DNA from 4 places in the Streptomyces sp. NPDC005151 genome. Region 3 is predicted to be linked to each of the others. Evidence: riboswitches for the same ligand, from Rfam matches in the RefSeq annotation. Region 3 holds a riboswitch; each other region holds the start of a gene.
The links. A riboswitch is a leader RNA that binds a small molecule or an ion and turns the genes downstream of it on or off. The one in region 3 is predicted to bind cyclic di-AMP.

Region 1: it holds a riboswitch for cyclic di-AMP, as region 3 does, so the genes downstream of both, ACWD6R_RS33435 (M23 family metallopeptidase) here and ACWD6R_RS04310 (transglycosylase SLT domain-containing protein) in region 3, are expected to answer to the same signal.
Region 2: it holds a riboswitch for cyclic di-AMP, as region 3 does, so the genes downstream of both, ACWD6R_RS13665 (transglycosylase family protein) here and ACWD6R_RS04310 (transglycosylase SLT domain-containing protein) in region 3, are expected to answer to the same signal.
Region 4: it holds a riboswitch for cyclic di-AMP, as region 3 does, so the genes downstream of both, ACWD6R_RS10350 (M23 family metallopeptidase) here and ACWD6R_RS04310 (transglycosylase SLT domain-containing protein) in region 3, are expected to answer to the same signal.

What each region holds. Positions count from the first base shown of each region.
Region 1 is NZ_JBSFYR010000096.1:5,915-10,312, reverse strand. Features, by position in the region: gene ACWD6R_RS33445 (STM4012 family radical SAM protein) at 1-35, shown strand, start outside; gene ACWD6R_RS33440 (SGNH/GDSL hydrolase family protein) at 259-1,104, opposite strand; gene ACWD6R_RS33435 (M23 family metallopeptidase) at 1,431-2,378, opposite strand; cyclic di-AMP (ydaO/yuaA leader) riboswitch at 2,382-2,539, opposite strand; gene ACWD6R_RS33430 (alpha-galactosidase) at 2,822-4,398, opposite strand, start outside.
Region 2 is NZ_JBSFYR010000019.1:77,418-81,815, forward strand. Features, by position in the region: gene ACWD6R_RS13655 (cytochrome P450 family protein) at 1-484, shown strand, start outside; gene ACWD6R_RS13660 (transglycosylase family protein) at 590-1,501, shown strand; cyclic di-AMP (ydaO/yuaA leader) riboswitch at 1,802-1,973, shown strand; gene ACWD6R_RS13665 (transglycosylase family protein) at 1,977-2,708, shown strand; gene eno (phosphopyruvate hydratase) at 3,009-4,295, shown strand.
Region 3 is NZ_JBSFYR010000004.1:105,218-109,615, forward strand. Features, by position in the region: gene ACWD6R_RS04305 (GMC oxidoreductase) at 1-1,230, opposite strand, end outside; gene ACWD6R_RS04310 (transglycosylase SLT domain-containing protein) at 1,601-2,374, opposite strand; cyclic di-AMP (ydaO/yuaA leader) riboswitch at 2,377-2,564, opposite strand; gene ACWD6R_RS04315 (DUF5996 family protein) at 3,136-4,089, shown strand; gene ACWD6R_RS04320 (UBP-type zinc finger domain-containing protein) at 4,101-4,398, opposite strand, start outside.
Region 4 is NZ_JBSFYR010000013.1:72,058-76,455, forward strand. Features, by position in the region: gene ACWD6R_RS10340 (M16 family metallopeptidase) at 1-159, shown strand, start outside; gene ACWD6R_RS10345 (M16 family metallopeptidase) at 186-1,568, shown strand; cyclic di-AMP (ydaO/yuaA leader) riboswitch at 1,777-1,943, shown strand; gene ACWD6R_RS10350 (M23 family metallopeptidase) at 1,957-2,763, shown strand; partial or broken gene ACWD6R_RS10355 (GntR family transcriptional regulator) at 2,978-3,696, shown strand; gene ACWD6R_RS10360 (HPr family phosphocarrier protein) at 3,891-4,172, opposite strand; gene ACWD6R_RS10365 (bifunctional acetate--CoA ligase family protein/GNAT family N-acetyltransferase) at 4,344-4,398, shown strand, end outside.

The DNA of each region.
Region 1 (4,398 bases), on a different contig from region 3:
TCCTGCCGGTGTCCCCCGTCGCCGGACAGGCCTGAAGCCCCCGAGAGGCAGAAAGGGAACCGGCCCGTCCGGCAGATGGGGCCAGAGAGGGCTCCTCTAAGACCGACCGGCAAATGGGGGGGTGGGAGAAGGAGCGGGGCTGGGTGCGTGCAGCTGCAAGGCGGAGGATTGAGGCATGGCGGAGCCATGGTGATTGACGACAACGCGGCAGATGTGCGTGCCCAGCCCCGCGACGCCGCCCTCCATTTGCCGGTCGGTCTAAAGCGGCAGGAGGTCCGGCCGCTTCGCCTCGACGTGGTCGCCGGAGGACTCGCCGCGCAGCCGCCGCCCTATCCACGAAACCAGGTACTCACGCGCCCAGTGGATGTCGTCGCGCCGGACCTCCAGCGTGCCGCGCTGTGCCTGCGGGGGCCATTCCTGGTCGGGGTCGGCCGGTACATCGAGGCCGAGGACCTGGGCGGCGCGCAGCGCGACCCGGGTGTGTCCCTCGGGCGACAGGTGGAGCCGGTCGTCGTCCCAGGCGCGCCGGTCCTGCACGGACTTCAGCGACCACAGGTCGAGGACCGGGCAGTCGTAGCGATCGGCGATGGAGCGCACATGGGCGGTGTACGTGGCGATCTTGCCGCGCAGATGGCGCAGGACGGGAACGCCGCGGGTGTCGAAGCCGGTCGTCACCAGGACGGTGCCGACCGAGTCGGTGAGCTCGGCGACCGCGCGCTCGAAGCGCTCGGCCACGTCGTCGGGGTCGGTGCCGGGCCGGATGATGTCGTTGCCGCCCGCGCAGAAGCTCACCAGATCGGGTGCGAGCTCCTTGGCGCGCGGTACCTGCTCCTCGACGATCTGGTCGAGGAGGCGTCCGCGTACGGCGAGATTGGCGTACCGGAAATTTCCGTGTGCGGAGCCCTCGGAGCTCGTCGCCGCATCGGTGTCCGGGAGCTGGTCCGCGAGAAGTACCGCGAAACGGTCCGCCCAGCCGACGAAGGTTCCGTCCGGGCCGGGGTCTCCGACTCCCTCGGTGAAGCTGTCGCCAATCGCTGCGTACGACCCGATGGCGCCCTGCCGGTTGATGACGCCACGTTGATTGTTTCTCGAATCGTCTGCCACAAGCGCATATCCTGCACCGCTGAATGTGACCTACGCGACCGTAATAAGGGGTTGACGGGTGGTGAGATAGACCACCCGGTCAGGTTTTGGCAAAGGGGGAATAACGCCCCCCGCGGTAGGGAGTGGATCAGCGAGCGGCGTCATGCGGCTTCGATTGCAAGGCGGAGGACGGAGTCGACGCGGAGCGTCGGCGACTGACGACAACGCCGCCAGCGGAGTCGCAGGGCGTCGGGAGCCCACTCCCTATCGCGGGGGAGGCCGTAAGTGAAGGGGCGGTGCGTCGCCGCGCACCGCCCCTTCACCGAGCCGACCGGATCAGCCGTGGATCAGACGTGGATCCCGTGCGAGGCCAGGTAGGCGATCGGGTCGATGTCCGACCCGTACGCCGGGCCAGTGCGGACCTCGAAGTGCAGGTGCGGGCCGGTGGCGTTGCCGGTGGCACCGGAGAGGCCGACCTGCTGGCCTGCGGTCACGGTCTGGCCCGCCGAGACGGAGAGCGAGGACATGTGGCCGTACTGCGAGTAGTGGCCGTCGGCGTGCTTGATGACGACCTGGTTGCCGTACGCGCCACCCCAGCCGGCGGTGACGACGGTGCCGGAGGTGATCGCCTTCACGCTGGTGCCGGTGGCGACCGGGAAGTCGATACCCGTGTGGCTGCCGCTGGACCAGTTGGAGCCGGAGGCACGGTAGGCGGTGGTGTGGTTGCCCGGGACCGGGTGGACGTAGCCGGAGCTGTTGCTCCGACCGGCCGAGGCGGAGGACGTGGTGGTCTTGACGGACTCCGAAGCCTTGGACTGCGACGCGGACTTGTCGGCCGAGGAGGTCGACGGAGCCTTCGACGGGGCAGCCTTCGACGGAGCCGGGGCGGACTGCGTGGTGTCCGTCGTCGCGGCGGAGTCGGCCGGCTTGCCGCCGAGCGTCAGCTTCATGCCCGGGAAGATAAGGCTCGGGTTCTCGCCGACGACCGCGCGGTTGTCCTGGTACAGCTGCTGCCAGCCGCCCTTGACCTGCTGCTCGGCGGCGATCTTCGACAGGTAGTCACCGGCAACGACGGAGTACGTCCGGGTCTCGACCTTGTTCTTCACGACCGGCGCGGCCTCGGCGGCGACGTGCGTGGCTGCCGACTGCGCGGTGGGCGCGGCCTGCTCCGCGGCGTGGGCACCGGTGGCGCCGAGCAGCGGAAGGGCGATGACGGCCCCACCGGCGCCGACGGCGGCGACGCCACGGGCGATCGTGCTGGACTTGGTACGGCGGTGCTTACCCGATGTGGGCATGAAGAATTTCCTCTCCGGCGCCTACGAGGTGAGCTGTCGGGTTCGGGCTGGAGATGCCCGGTCGCAGTTCGCGACTTCACCCCGAGCCGGCCGGATCTCTCCGGGCGGCGGCTTACCTGGTTCCCCCGCTCCTGCCACACGTGAGTGGGTGCGAATTCCGGGCGGCGGCAGGATTAGGCGGTCCGTCCGGATTGAGGGTGACCGTAGGCGAGCGAGGACGGCGGAAACAAGCCATCGACTACTCAGGGGAATCCACGCCGGGAAATCGGCGCGGAATTCCGGTCACCCTCCGTGGATTACGGATCTTGGCTTTCCGCGCGACGTCCGGAATACCCATCTGTGGCGCCACCACACACCGTCACGGATATGATCCCGCTCACGAGGAAGGCATCATCTCCCGCAGAAATAGGCCATGTTCCACTAAAAGTCGCAATACGGACATGTCACGAACGTTCGCCACGTCGGAGCCTCAGTACCTTCGCGTCCAGGTCCCCCCGCAGCCCGGTGTGCAGACCCTGATGCAGCAGCACGGCACCGTGGTGGACCGCCCCGGTGTCCAGGTCGGTGTAGGTCGCCGCGGGGTCGAGCCCGCGCAGCCGCAGGGCCGGCGGCCGCTCCCCGTACCGCTGCGCCTCCAGCCACATCAGCACCACGGCCTCGTCGCCGTGCACGTACTGCACGGCGCTGAGCCCACCGCGCGGGGCACGCAGCCGGTACAGCGCGCCGTGCTGCACGGCGGGACGGATCTCCTTGTAGAGATCCACCCAGCTCCGCGCCTCGGCCAGCTCCTCGTCACTCCACTCGGTGAGATCCCCGCCGACCCCGAGCACCCCGGCCATCGCGCTGACGAAGCGGAAGCGCAGCGAACTGACCCTGCTGTTGAGCTGGACATTCGGACTGTCGGTGACCCAGGCGGCCATCACCCGCGCCGGATGGATCTGCCCGAAGCCCTCCTGGATGGCGAGCCGGTCGAGCGGGTCGGTGTTGTCGGAGGTCCACACCTGGTCGGTACGGGCGAGGATCTCCAGGTCGATCCGGCCACCGCCGCCCGAGCAGGACTCGAAGGCGACGCCGGGGTGGGCGGCCCGCAGCCGGTCGATCAGCGCGTAGAGCGCGTCCACATGTGCGATCCAGAGCTTCTGCGGATAGTCCTCGCCCGGCCAGCCCGCATCGGTGAAGCAGCGGTTGAAGTCCCATTTCACATAGTCGATCGGGGCGCTGGAGAGCAGCGTGTCGAGCTGCTCCCACAGATAGTTCTGCACATCGGTCCGGGCCAGATTGAGCACCAGCTGATGACGGAATTCGGTCCGGGTCCGCCCAGGGAAGTGCTGCACCCAGTCGGGGTGCGCGCGATACAGATCACTGTCGGCGTTCACCATCTCCGGCTCGACCCAGATGCCGAACTGCATGCCGAGTCCGTGCACTTCGTCGGCGAGCGGCTTCAGCCCGCCGGGGAATCGCTCGGGGTTGGGGGTCCAGTCGCCGAGTCCGGCCCGGTCGCTGGTGCGCTGCCCGAACCATGCGTCGTCCACGACGAACAGCTCGACGCCCATCGCCGCGGCGCGCTCGGCGAGGGCGCGCTGCTGGTCCTCCGCGATGTCGAAGCCGGTCGCCTCCCAGGAGTTGTAGAGCACCGGCCGCAGGCTCTCGGCGTCCGGGACGACATGGGCCAGTTGCCAGGCGTGCCAGGACCGGCTCGCCCCGCCGAACCCTTCGGCGCTCCACAGTCCGGCGAACACCGGTGTGGTGTACGTCTCCCCCGGTGCGAGCCGCAGCAGCCCGGAGTCGTCGTATCCGGCGCCTCCGGTGATCTGCACAAGCCCGTCGGGGAGCTGCTGCACCGCGATCCGCCACGAGCCGGACCAGCCGAGCGCGCAGCCGTACACCTCGCCCTCCTCCTCGGTGGCGGCGCCGTCCGCGTCGAGCGCGACCCAGGGCAGGAACTGGTGTCCGGTGTGGCCGCGCCTGCTGGAGAGGACCTTCTCGCCGTACGTCAGATCCGACCGTACGAGCTGTGTCT
Region 2 (4,398 bases), on a different contig from region 3:
GCGGGAGCGGCTGCAGCGCTCGCTCGACGCGGGGGAGACAGGGCTGCTGGAGACCGGTATCGAGGAACTGCTGCGGTACGACGGTCCGGTGGAGCTGGCGACCTGGCGGTTCGCCACCGAGCCGCTGACCCTCGGCGGGCAGCGGATCGCGGCGGGTGACCCCGTACTGGTGGTGCTCGCCGCCGCAGACCGGGACCCGGAACGGTTTGCGAACCCGGACACGCTGGACCTCGCGCGGCGTGACAATCAGCACCTCGGATACGGGCACGGCATCCATTACTGCCTGGGAGCACCGCTTGCCCGACTGGAGGGACAGGCTGCCCTGGCCACGCTGTTGAGGCGCCTCCCGGACCTGCGGCTTGCGGTGGAACCTACCGATTTGCGATGGCGTGGCGGACTCATCATGCGTGGACTGCGCACGCTTCCGGTGGAGTTCGGTCCCGGCCGGCACTCCGATGAGGGTGACACTCTGTCAACTCTGTGACTTTCACGTGATCTGCGCTGCATCGACTTGTGACAAGCGTTCGAGTGCCGCTACGTTCACCGTTCGACTCACCAGTCACTCGTCAGTCACACGGAAGGCAACCCCATGGGCTCCGCGAACGGCAGGCACCGTCGCCCTCGCCAGGCACCCGCGATCGTCGTCGCCGCAGGCGTGACCGGTTCGGCCATCGCCATCCCCCTGCTCGGCGCGGCCGGTGCGCACGCCGCCGACGCCACGACCTGGGACCGGGTCGCAGAGTGCGAGAGCGGCGGCATGTGGAGCGCCGACCTCGGCAACGGCTTCTATGGCGGTCTTCAGTTCTCGCAGGACGCCTGGAAGTCGTACGGCGGTGAGGCGTACGCCCCGCGCGCCGACCTCGCCAGCCGCTCGCAGCAGATAACGGTCGCCGAGAAGGTCCTGGAAGACCAGGGGCCGAAGGCGTGGCCCAGCTGTGTGGCCATCTCCGGGCTCACGGAGGACGGGGTGTTGCCGGGGGTCGACCCGGGAATCGTGCCGTCGGCCGAACCGGCGGAGAGCGGGGACGCGTCCGAGGCACCGTCCGCCAAGGCGTCCGCCACGCCTTCGGGCAAGGCGTCCGCCACGCCTTCGGGCAAGGCGTCGCACAAGCCGTCGGCAGAGCCGTCAGCCACATCGCCATCCAAGAAGTCCGATTCATCCGACTCGCCCCAGAAATCCGGCTCGTCCGACAGTGAGGCGGGCGGCAAGCACCGCGGCGCGCCGGCCCCCGAGGTGAGCCAGGACACGGACAGGGGCGGCGACCGGGACTCGGGCCGGCATGCTTCCCGCGGTAACAGTGAGGGGCGCGACACGCGCGCGGCGGCAGCCGACGGCGATTACACCGTCCGGCCGGGCGACAACCTCTGGGCGATTGCTGACGTACAGAAGGTTCCCGGTGGATGGCCCGCTCTCTATGAGGCGAACAAGGGTGCGGTCGGCAGCGACCCGGGCCTCATCCTGCCTGGCCAGAGCCTCGGTCTCGGCGTGAAGTCGAAGTGAGAGCAGTCCGATAAACAGCTAAAAGCACCCCAAAAACCGGGGTAGTTCAGGGACCTATGTCCGCTTATGCGTAAGTGAGACATGGGTCTCTTTGCGTCAACTGGCGTGTCGCGTCTGTCGGGTCTGTCCGCATCGCCCCTCACCTGCGAAAACGCTGCGCAGTCAGATGCAGGTAAGGACTGATTGTCCGTTATGCCCATCTTTGAATGTCGAGGTTGCATACGTTTACGGTCGGAACCGCTCGCACCGCGGGCCCCGTCGACCGTCACGCCGAATCCTGCCGTCGGTCGAAGGGAACAGACGCGTAAAGCGCCGTAGGCAGGAGCGGGGGACCCAGGTAAGCCGCCGGGCCCGATGGTCGAAAGACCGTCAGGACCGGCTCGGGGTGAAGTCGCGTGCTAGGACATGCGACCGGGCAACTCACTTGGCCCGAACCCGACAGCTCACCTCGTAGGCGTCGGTGAGGAGAAGTTCCATGCTGCTGAACAGCAAGGGCAAGCACCGTCGCCCGTCCAAGGTCGTCCGTGTCGCCACGCTCGCCGGTGTCACCGGTGCCGCCATCGCCGCTCCCCTGATCGGTGCGACCGGTGCCTCCGCCGCCTCCGTCGCCACGTGGGACGCCGTCGCCCAGTGCGAGTCCGGTGGCAACTGGTCCATCAACACCGGCAACGGCTACTACGGCGGCCTGCAGTTCTCGCAGTCCAGCTGGGCCGCCGCCGGTGGTACGCAGTACGCCCCGCGTGCAGACCTCGCCACCAAGGCTCAGCAGATCGCCACCGCCGAGAAGCTCCTCGACATGCAGGGCCCGGGTGCCTGGGGCTGTGCCGGCGCCGGTCGCCTCACCAACGACGGTGTCGACCCGGGCGTCGACAACGGCTCCACCGCGCAGCAGAGCGCCCCGGCGCAGGAGTCGAAGCAGGCCGTGCCGAAGCAGGCCGCGCCGAAGCCGGCCGAGCGCACCGAGGCCCCCGCCGCCTCCCGCGCGGACCGCGGCACCGCCCCCAAGAAGACCGTCACCACGCCGACCGGCGAGAAGGTCGCCAAGGGTGACGGCGAGTACGAGGTGAAGTCCGGCGACTCGCTCAGCAAGATCGCCGCGCAGCACAAGGTGAAGGGCGGCTGGCAGCAGCTCTTCAAGCTGAACAAGGACATCGTCAAGGACGCCGACCTGATCTACCCGGGTCAGCAGCTCCACCTGACGAAGTAGGACGGGCGCTCGTGCACACGGGCTCTCCGTAGATACGGGCTCTCTCCTCCCCGAGCACCCCGATCCGGCGCGGATTCCCCCGTACGCGCCGGGTCGGGGTTTCCGCATCCACTGTTCAACTGTTGTCGTTACCGTCCAGTAGAAATCTGGACCTTTGCCCTGCTATGAGTGTCCTTGGGTCCTTTTTCGTCCCAGGAGGCGGGCAGTCGGCGGACCGAGACGGCCCAGCCGGATAGGCTCTTGTCGCAAGGCCAAAGCGATCCTGCACAACCAGCGTCATATCCCAGAAGGAGATGCCTCGTGCCGTCCATCGACGTCGTCGTAGCCCGGGAAATCCTCGACTCCCGCGGAAACCCCACGGTCGAGGTCGAGGTTGGCCTCGACGACGGCAGCACGGGCCGTGCTGCTGTTCCGTCCGGCGCCTCCACCGGTGCGTTCGAGGCCATTGAGCTTCGCGACGGTGACCCCAACCGCTACCAGGGCAAGGGCGTCGAGAAGGCCGTCCTCGCCGTGATCGAGCAGATCGGCCCGGAGCTCGTCGGCTACGACGCCACCGAGCAGCGGCTGATCGACCAGGCCATGTTCGACCTGGACGCCACCGAGAACAAGGGCTCGCTCGGCGCCAACGCCATCCTCGGCGTCTCGCTGGCCGTCGCGCACGCCGCGTCCGAGGCCTCGGACCTGCCGCTGTTCCGCTACCTCGGTGGCCCGAACGCGCACCTGCTGCCCGTCCCGATGATGAACATCCTCAACGGTGGGTCGCACGCCGACTCCAACGTGGACATCCAGGAGTTCATGATCGCCCCGATCGGCGCGGAGTCCTTCTCCGAGGCCCTGCGCTGGGGCGCCGAGGTCTACCACACGCTGAAGAAGGTCCTGAAGACCAAGGGCCTGTCGACCGGTCTCGGCGACGAGGGCGGCTTCGCGCCGAACCTGGAGTCGAACCGCGCTGCCCTGGACCTCATCCTCGAGGCCATCAAGGAAGCCGGTTACGCCCCGGGCAAGGACATCGCGCTCGCGCTCGACGTCGCCGCCTCGGAGTTCTACAAGGACGGCAAGTACGAGTTCGAGGGCAAGTCCCGCTCGGCCGCCGAGATGACCGAGTACTACGAGGAGCTCGTCTCCGCGTACCCGCTGGTCTCCATCGAGGACCCGCTGTACGAGGACGACTGGGCCGGCTGGAACGTCATCACCCAGAAGCTCGGCGCCAAGGTGCAGATCGTCGGCGACGACCTGTTCGTCACCAACCCGGAGCGCCTGGCCCGCGGCATCGAGGAGGGCTCCGCCAACGCCCTGCTCGTCAAGGTCAACCAGATCGGTTCGCTGACCGAGACCCTGGACGCCGTCGAGCTGGCCCAGCGCAACGGCTTCAAGTGCATGATGTCCCACCGCTCCGGCGAGACCGAGGACGTCACCATTGCCGACCTCGCCGTCGCGGTGAACTGCGGCCAGATCAAGACCGGCGCCCCGGCCCGCTCGGACCGCGTCGCCAAGTACAACCAGCTGCTGCGCATCGAGGAGATCCTCGACGACGCGGCGGTGTACGCGGGCCGCTCCGCGTTCCCGCGGTTTCGCTCTGCGAACTGATCAGCACAGCGCTCTGCGAACTGATCAGCACAGCGCTCTGCGAACTGATCAGCACAGCGCTCTGCGAACTGATCAGCACAGCAAGGGCTGATCGCAGGCCCGG
Region 3 (4,398 bases):
CCCGGTGGGCAGCGGCGCGACCTCGGCGAACGCGCCACCGGCGGCCCAGTTGTCGATGCCGCCCGTGGGAATGGACGCCTGAAGGCTGCCGGTCGGGTCCCACAGGTGGTTGGCCCGGCCGCACATGACGTTGCCGTTGTCGCCCCACCCTTTGCCGATCTCGTTGTTCAGGCCGGGGAGCGCGCCGGTGGCTTTCAGCTTGACCAGCAACTTGCTGGTGCCCACGCTGCCGGCCGCGAAGAACACCCGGTCCGCGGTCACCGTCTTGGTGGCCGTGGTGGCGCCGCCGGTGTCGATCTGGTCGATGACGACCGTGTAGCCGCCACCTGCCGCCGGGGCGACCGAAGTGACCTTGTGGAGCGGCGCGATGGCGACCCTGCCGGTGGCCCTGATCCGGTCGATGTACGTCTTCTGCAGCGACTTCTTGCCATAGTTGTTGCCGTAGAGGATCTCACCGGCCAGCGCCGACCTGGGGACGGTTCCGGCCTCTTCCTGCTTCATGTAGTCCCAGTCGTACACGGTGGGCACGAAGACGAACGGGAAGCCGGCGCGCTCGGCCTGTTTGCGGCCGACCCGGGCGTACTGGTAGCACGCGGCGGTGTCGAACCAGGCCGGATCGCCAATGCCGGCCCCGAGCCCGGCATTGGCGCGCGGGTAGTAGATGCCGTACATCTCGTCGGCGTCCACCGACGGGAGCACGGCTCCGAAGTTCTCGCGCTTGGGGGTGACCGCCATCCCACCGTTGACCAGCGAGCCGCCACCGACGCCGCGGCCCTGGTAGACGGTGATCCCGCTGAACTCCTCGGCGTCGAGGATCCCTGTGCTGCGGGTGATGTTCTTGTCGATGGGGAAGCCGAGGAAGTTGCTGAGGGGCTGCTTGGTCCTGGTGCGGAGCCAGTACGACCGGCTGTCCGGGGAGGTCGTGTTGGCGAAGATCCTGCCATCGGGGCCGGGGGTGTCCCAGGCCATACCCATTTCGATCATGTGCACGTCGACGCCCGCTTGGGCGAGACGCAGTGCGGCGACGGAGCCGCCGTATCCGGTGCCGATCACCAGGGCCGGAACATGGGCCCCGGAGTCGATCGGAGCGGCTGCGGATCCGACCCCGGCCTGGGCCGGAGTGGTGTGACCCGCGAGGGCCACGGCTCCTAAAATAGAACCAGTTCCTGTGATGAATCTTCGACGCGAAACGTCCTTGGGGCCTGCATTGTGCATGGTAGAGTCACTCATGTGACACGCCTCACTCTCTAAAGAGTGAAACTGGTTCTACTGCCGTTCGCGCGTTAAGTCACTATATACCGGTGGGTAACATGCGCCCGATCGAGGCACCCCGGATACGCAACGTCGTGCGTCAGGCGGGCCGACCCCGGTGGCCTTCCTCGCTCGGCCGGGTGCCCGCATCCCCTGGGGCGAGCTCCATGTCGGCAGCCGTGACGTTTTCGCCGACGCAGGGTTCGTCGAGTCGGCAGGCCCACACTCAGGCGGGCCGTCATGCGGATCGACTTCTGAATCGTCTCCCGTGCGCGACACCGACGGGAACGGGTGGCGAGCCCCATCGGACCTTCGCCACCCGTCATACCTGAATCAATGCAACCGGGCCTCAGTAGGCCCCGAACACGTTGTCGATCGAGCCGTACTTGGCGGCGGCGTAGTTGCACGCGGCCGTGATGTTGGCGACCGGGTCGTAAGGGTCCATCGACGTACCGGGCACGTGGTAGGCCCGGAACGTGGGGTCGATGACCTGCAGGAGACCCTTGGACGGCGTGCCCGCGGCGGCGTTCGAGTCCCAGTTGTTGATGGCCCGGGGGTTGCCCGAGGACTCGCGCATGATGTTGCGGTGGATGCCGTCGTAGCTGCCGGGGATGCCGTGCTGGGCCATGACGGCCAGCGACTCCTTGATCCAGCCGTCGAGGTCGTTCGTGTACGTCGCGGGCTTCGCGGTGACAGCAGCGGCGGTGCTCGCGGCCGTCGTGGACTCGACTGCCGCGGGCGCGGCCTTGGCGCCGATGGTGAGCTTCTGGCCCGCGTGAATTACGCCGGGGTCGGCTCCGATGACCGCTCGATTGTCCTTGTACAGCTGCTGCCAACCGCCACTCACGGAATGACTCAGGGCGATCTTGTAAAGGGTGTCACCGGATATCACGGAATAGATGGAGGGCGTGGCTGCCCGCACGGCAGCCGGCTTGGCGGGGGCGGCAGCGGGCGCCACCGTCTTGGAGACGGCGACGGCGGTGACAGGCTGCGCCGGCGCTGCCGAGGCAACGGTTGCCCCGATCATCGGAAGCGCGAGAGCGGCTCCGCCTGTGCTCACGGCGATGAATCCGCGAGTCAGCGAAATGGACTTACGACGACGGTGGTTAACCTGTGCGGGCATGGCGCATTCCTCTCCGTCGCCTACGAGGTGAGCTGTCGGGTTGAGGCTGGAGTTGCCTGGCCGTATGGGAATACGACTTCACCCCTAGCCGTTCCGGATACCGGATCGGCGGCTTACGTGGGTCCCCCGCTCCTGCCGTACGTGAGTGGTCGGGTTCCCGGACGGCGGCAGGATTCGGCGTTCCATCCGGATTGACGGTGACCGTAGGCGAGAAACTCCGACCTGAACAAGCCCCCATTTTTCGATCACAATTCATTTACAAGATCGAGTCGCGGAAATTTTCGCATTCCACCCCGGTCCGCGAAGTCAACTTTCTTGGCGCAGAAGGGAACCGGGCGGCACGTCGCTGCGACCGCGGGCCCGGAAGGTGACTCTCACCACTCAGCCCGAAAAGGGCGATTTGCCCGGCACGCAAGGCCTCGGCCCGTGCGGGTTGCGCATTCACCAGAACGGCGAGCGGCTTCCCTTCATCGTCAAAATTGCGACATTTAGGAGATTTTGACGTCGGCGGACAGACACCGGCCTCCGACTCGTCGGGAAGGGCGTCCCCGGGGAGACGACCGGGAGCAGCCGCGCGTCACGCGTCTGCGCCGACTGCGGCGCACGAGTGGCCGCCCACCGGCCAGGCCGTGCCGGTTCACGCGAACGACACCACGGCGGCCGCACGAGGTGCCGTACACCTTCGGCGTGGCCATGATGGTGCGGAAGAACGCCCTGCCCGCCCGCCGGGACCGTCCGGCAGCACGAGAGAAGTGATGGCGATGGAGCTGTTCCCGCCCATGCCGCTCGCCGAGTGGCGTGACACCAAAGAGACGCTCCACCGCTTCGCGCAGGTCGTCGGAAAGATCCGTCTCGCGGCCAGTGTCCGGCGCAATCACTGGTGGAACGTTCCGTTTCACCTCACTGGCCGCGGTATCACCACCCGCCCCATGGGGCAGATCGACGGCAACCCGATTTTCACGGTGGACTTCGACTTCGTCGGCCATCGACTCGTCATCACAAGACTGGACGGCGTGTCGGTCTCGTTCCCGCTTTCGGGCCAGTCTGTGGCGTCCTTCCACAAGAAGGTCATGGCCGCCCTGGACACGCTGGGCATCGAGGTGGATATCAACGTGCCCAAGCCATTCGATCTGCCCGACACCGACCGGCCGTTCGCCGAGGACACCGAGCACGCGGCATACGATCCCGAACTGGCCAACCGGTATTGGCAGGTCCTCAGTCAAGTGGCGCTGGTCCTGGAGGAATTCGCGGCGCGGTTTTCGGGGAAAGTCAGCCCCGTGCACCATTTCTGGCACACCTTCGACATCGCTCACACCCGCTTTTCGGAGCGTCAGATCGACCAGCCCCGGCAGATCGACCCGGTGACGCGGGAGGCCTACTCCCGGGAAGTGATCAGCTTCGGTTTCTGGTTCGGTGACGACAAGTTCGCCGCGCCCGCGTTCTACTCGTACACCGCTCCCGAACCGGCGCGGCTGGCGGAGGAACCGCTCACTCCGGTGTCGGCGCAATGGGTGGATCGTGGCGGCAGCCACCTGGCGGTGCTGCCGTACGACGCGGCCCGCACCGAGAGCGATCCCCGTGCGGCCGTACTCGCCTTCTACGAAAGCGCCTATCAGGCCGGAGCGGGGCGCGCCGGCTGGGACATCGACCGACTCGCCTGTCCCGGCGGGATGACCGATCCGTGCCTGAGGACCCGTACGTCTGCCGGTGGATGAGGAGCGCGGCTTCAGTGCAGCTGCCGCTCCCAGTCCGCGGGGACCTTGCCCTGGGGACCCGGAGTCGGCTGGGCGACCGGGTGCGAGGTGGGCGGGAGCAGCTCCAATCCCTCGTAATATTCCTCGGTCTCGATGTTCCAGAGCCAGTTCTCCCCCGGCTCGAAGCTGGCCAGGAACGGATGTCCTGCCTCGCGTGCGTGCTTCGTACCGTGCTGCGAGGGGGAGGAGTCGCAGCAGCCGATGTGTCCGCACGCGGCGCAGCGGCGCAGGTGCATCCACCATCCCGGTCCGTCGCCCGCCAGGCAGTCC
Region 4 (4,398 bases), on a different contig from region 3:
GTCACCGCGGACGAGGTCCAGGCGGCGGCCAGGGCCCAGCTGCGCCCCGACAACCGGGCGGTGCTCGTCTACGAGCCGGTCGAGCCGGCCGAATCCGCCGACGCGGAAGCCGACGAGACGGACACCGACACCGACGCGCACGAAGGGGCGGACAAGTGACCGACGCTGCCGCGACTGGAGTATCGATGGAGTACCACCCGCAGCCGACCCCCGGCACGGCCAGGCCCTGGGCCTTTCCCGCACCCGAGCGCGGCGCCCTGCCCAATGGGCTGACGGTGCTGCGCTGCCACCGTCCCGGCCAGCAGGTCGTCGCGGTCGAGATCTTCCTCGACGCCCCGCTGGACGCCGAGCCCGAGGGCCTCGACGGCGTGGCCACGATCATGGCGCGAGCCCTTTCCGAGGGCACCGACAAGCACTCCGCCGAGGAGTTCGCCGCCGAGCTGGAGCGTTGCGGCGCCACCCTCGACGCGCACGCCGACCATCCCGGCATGCGGGTCTCCCTGGAGGTTCCGGCCTCCCGGCTGGCCAAGGCTCTCGGGCTGGTCGCCGAGGCGCTGCGGGCGCCCGCGTTCGCCGACAGCGAGATCGAGCGACTGGTGAACAACCGGCTCGACGAGATTCCGCACGAGCAGGCCAACCCGGCCCGGCGTGCCGCCAAGCAGCTCTCCAAGGAGCTCTTCCCGGCCACGTCGCGGATGTCACGCCCGCGCCAGGGCACCGAGGAGACGGTGGAGCGGATCGACTCCGCGGCCGTGCGAGCCTTCTACGAGGCCCATGTCCGGCCGTCCACCGCGACCGCCGTCGTCGTCGGCGACCTCACCGGTATCGACCTGGACGCCCTGCTCGCCGACACCATCGGCGACTGGACCGGGAACACCGTGGAGCCCCGTCCGGTCCCGCCGATCACTGCCGACGACACCGGCCGCGTGGTGATCGTCGACCGTCCGGGCGCCGTGCAGACACAGCTGCTGATCGGCCGCATCGGCGCCGACCGGCACGACAGCGTGTGGCCGGCCCAGGTCCTCGGCACCTACTGCCTGGGCGGCACACTCACCTCCCGGCTGGACCGGGTGCTGCGCGAGGAGAAGGGCTACACCTACGGCGTGCGGGCCTTCGGGCAGGTCCTGCGCTCGACGGCCCCGGACTCCGCCTCCGGGGCGACCGGCGCGGCGATGCTGGCGATCAGTGGCTCGGTGGACACGGAGTCCACCGGACCGGCGCTCGACGACCTGTGGAAGGTCCTGCGGACGCTGGTGGCCGAGGGGCTGACCGACGCCGAGCGCGAGACCGCTGTGCAGAACCTCGTGGGTGTCGCCCCGCTGAAGTTCGAGACGGCTGCCTCCGTCGCCGGCACGCTCGCCGACCAGGTCGAGCAGCACCTCCCGGACGACTACCAGGCGCAGCTGTACGCCCGCCTGGCCGAGACCGGCACGGTCGAGGCGACCGCAGCCGTGGTCAACGCCTTCCCCGTGGACCGGCTGGTCACGATTCTCGTCGGCGACGCCGCGCAGATCGAGGAGCGGGTCAGGGCGTTGGGCATCGGAGAGGTGTCGGTCGTCACCGGCTGATGCACCAAAGTCCCGCAAAGAGGGGCAAAGAGAGACCCTGGCGAGTCGCTTCTCGCCAGGGTCTTCCCTTTTGTCTGATTTGAGATGAAAACTTATTCCTTGCCCTGTGGGATGCGCTACAAAGCGCCCTGTCCGTTTGGTGAATGAAAGTGCCCCCGCCTAGCGTCGGCTCCACTGTCCGTCACTCGTATGCCGCATCCGTGGCGCCGGGCAGTGATCGCCGAGTCCCCGTCAGGCGCGAGCCTGGGGAGCCGGGGACCCACACAGTCCCTGGGGTGAATCGGATGCCGCGACCTCCTGTGAGGCCGGGGATCCGTAGGAGACCTTCCTGCTCCGAACCCGTCAGCTAACCCGGTAGGCGAGAAGGAAGGAAAGGACCAGCTACTTCATGGCGTTCACCCGCCCCACCGGGAAGCACCGTGCCCCGAGCCGCCTGAAGCGCGGGAGCGCACGCATCGCCGGAGTCGCGACGCTGGCGACCACCGGCGTCATCGGCGGACTGGCCTCTCCGGCCCTCGCCGCGGATGCCGAGGCCTCCTTCGTCAATGAAACCGGCCTGACCCAGATCATCGCCATCGAGGATGGCCTCGCCGACCAGGTGGCCACCCAGGCCAAGGTGCAGAAGCGCCAGGCCGACGTCGCCGCGAAGGTGAAGGCGAAGGCTGCCGCGGCAGCCAAGGCCGAAGCGAAGGCCAAGGCGGCGGCGAAGGCCGAGGCCGAGGCCCGCGCCAAGGCGGCCCGTGACGCGAAGGCCCGCGCCACCCGTTCCGCCGAGCGCACCCGCCTGGGCTCCTTCCAGCTCCCGGTCGCCGGTTCGTACGCCACCACCGGCTACAAGTCGAGCGGGTCCCTCTGGTCCTCCGGCCGCCACTCGGGCATCGACTTCCATGCCGCCTCCGGAAGCTCCGTCGTCGCCGTCGGCGCCGGCACGGTCGTCGAGGCGGGCTGGGGCGGCGCATACGGCAACAACATCGTGCTGCGGATGACGGACGGCACGTACACCCAGTACGGCCACCTCTCCTCGATCGGCGTCTCCGTCGGCCAGAGCGTCGGCGCGGGCCAGCAGATCGGCCTCTCCGGCTCGACCGGCAACTCCACCGGACCGCACCTCCACTTCGAGGCCCGCACCACGCCTTCGTACGGCTCCGACATGGACCCCGTGGCGTACCTGCGCGCCCATGGCGTGAACGTCTGACCGACGTCCCGTCCGCAACACCCCGAAGGCCTCGGTTTCCCGCCGGGGCCTTCGTCGTGTCCGCCCCTGCCGAACCGCCCCGCGGAACCGTCCCCGGGCCAGAAGATATTCATGGTTTTCGGCCCGGCGTCGGAAATGCAGTTGCATTGCAATAGAGTCACAGAACAGGCGTCGATCGGCCGCGTTTCGCGGGGATTAAGGCGGAGGTTCGGACATGCGCATTCCGGCGCAATCGGTATGCACGGCAATCCGTGACGACATCGTCTCCGGTGTCTTCGAACGCGGCAGCAGACTCACCGAGGAGCTGCTCGCGCGCCGTTACGGGGTCTCCCGTGTCCCGGTGCGGGAAGCGCTGCGCACCCTGGAATCCGAGGGCTTCGTGGTCACTCGCCGACATGCCGGTGCCTGTGTCGCCGAGCCCACCGAACAGGAGGCCGCCGACCTTCTGGAGGTACGGATGCTGCTGGAGCCGCTGGGTGCGGCCCGTGCCGCGCAACGTCGCACCGAGGCGCACCTCAAGGTGCTGCGCGGCCTGGTCAGGCTGGGTCAGGACAGGGCGCGGCGGGGCGAGGGGGAGGATCTGCGCTCCCTGGGCGGCTGGTTCCACGAGACGCTCGCCCAGGCGTCCGGCAGCCCCGGGCTCACCGCGCTGCTCACCCAGCTACGGCACAAGATCGCCTGGATGTACGCGGTCGAGCAGTCGGCCCGCCCCGCCGATTCCTGGGGCGAGCACGGAGCCATCGTGGACGCCGTGGCGCGCGGCGACGCGGAACGGGCCAGGGCGCTGGCCGCCCAGCACGCCGAGCGGGCCACCGCCGCGCACCGGCTGCGCCGCGCGGGCGGTGCCCCGGGCCGTGATGCCGGCGCCCCCGCTCCGGCGGCCGGGTGAGGACTTCGCAACATGCCGTAAACACCGCGAGCGGCCGGAATTAACACATGCGCCGTATACAAAGAGAAGTAGATGCGCGGGGCTTTCTTTGAGCTGCCTGAATTCGCTCCGAATGTATTGTCGGTATCCGAAAACGAAGGAGCCGCGGCCCCGGTTGGGGGGTACCGCGGCTCCGCCACAGAAATAGACCGGACAGGAATCGGCCGGAAAGGCTTCCCCCCTGATCGGAACCCTGGAATCAGACGGTCTCAGGGAGCTCCTCGAGCCCCTCGGTGACCAGCTTCGCCAGACGGTCGAGCGCGGCTTCCGCGTCGTCCGCCTCGGAGGCGAGCACGATCTCCTCGCCGCCGTGCGCGCCGAGACCGAGCACCGCGAGCATGGAGGCGGCGTTCACCGGGGGGCCGTCGGACTTGGCGATCGTCACGGGGACGCCGGACGCCGTGGCGGCACGGACGAAGATGGAAGCGGGGCGGGCGTGCAGGCCCTCGGCCCAACCGACATTTACGCGGCGCTCAGCCATGGTTCTGCCCTTCACGAATCAATGGTTGTCTAGACCAGTCTCTCACGCAGTCGCTGTCTTCCCGCCGACCCGCAACCCGGCCCCAGCCCGTGCCGCACGGCCGATCGGAGCTCTCAGACTGCCCCGGCCCCGGGCCCTACGCGACCGCTGACCGCGCCGTAGGCTTTGCCCATGCAGCCCGCGCCGGAGCAGAGTCCGCACCACGCGTACCCCGACCACTGGGAAG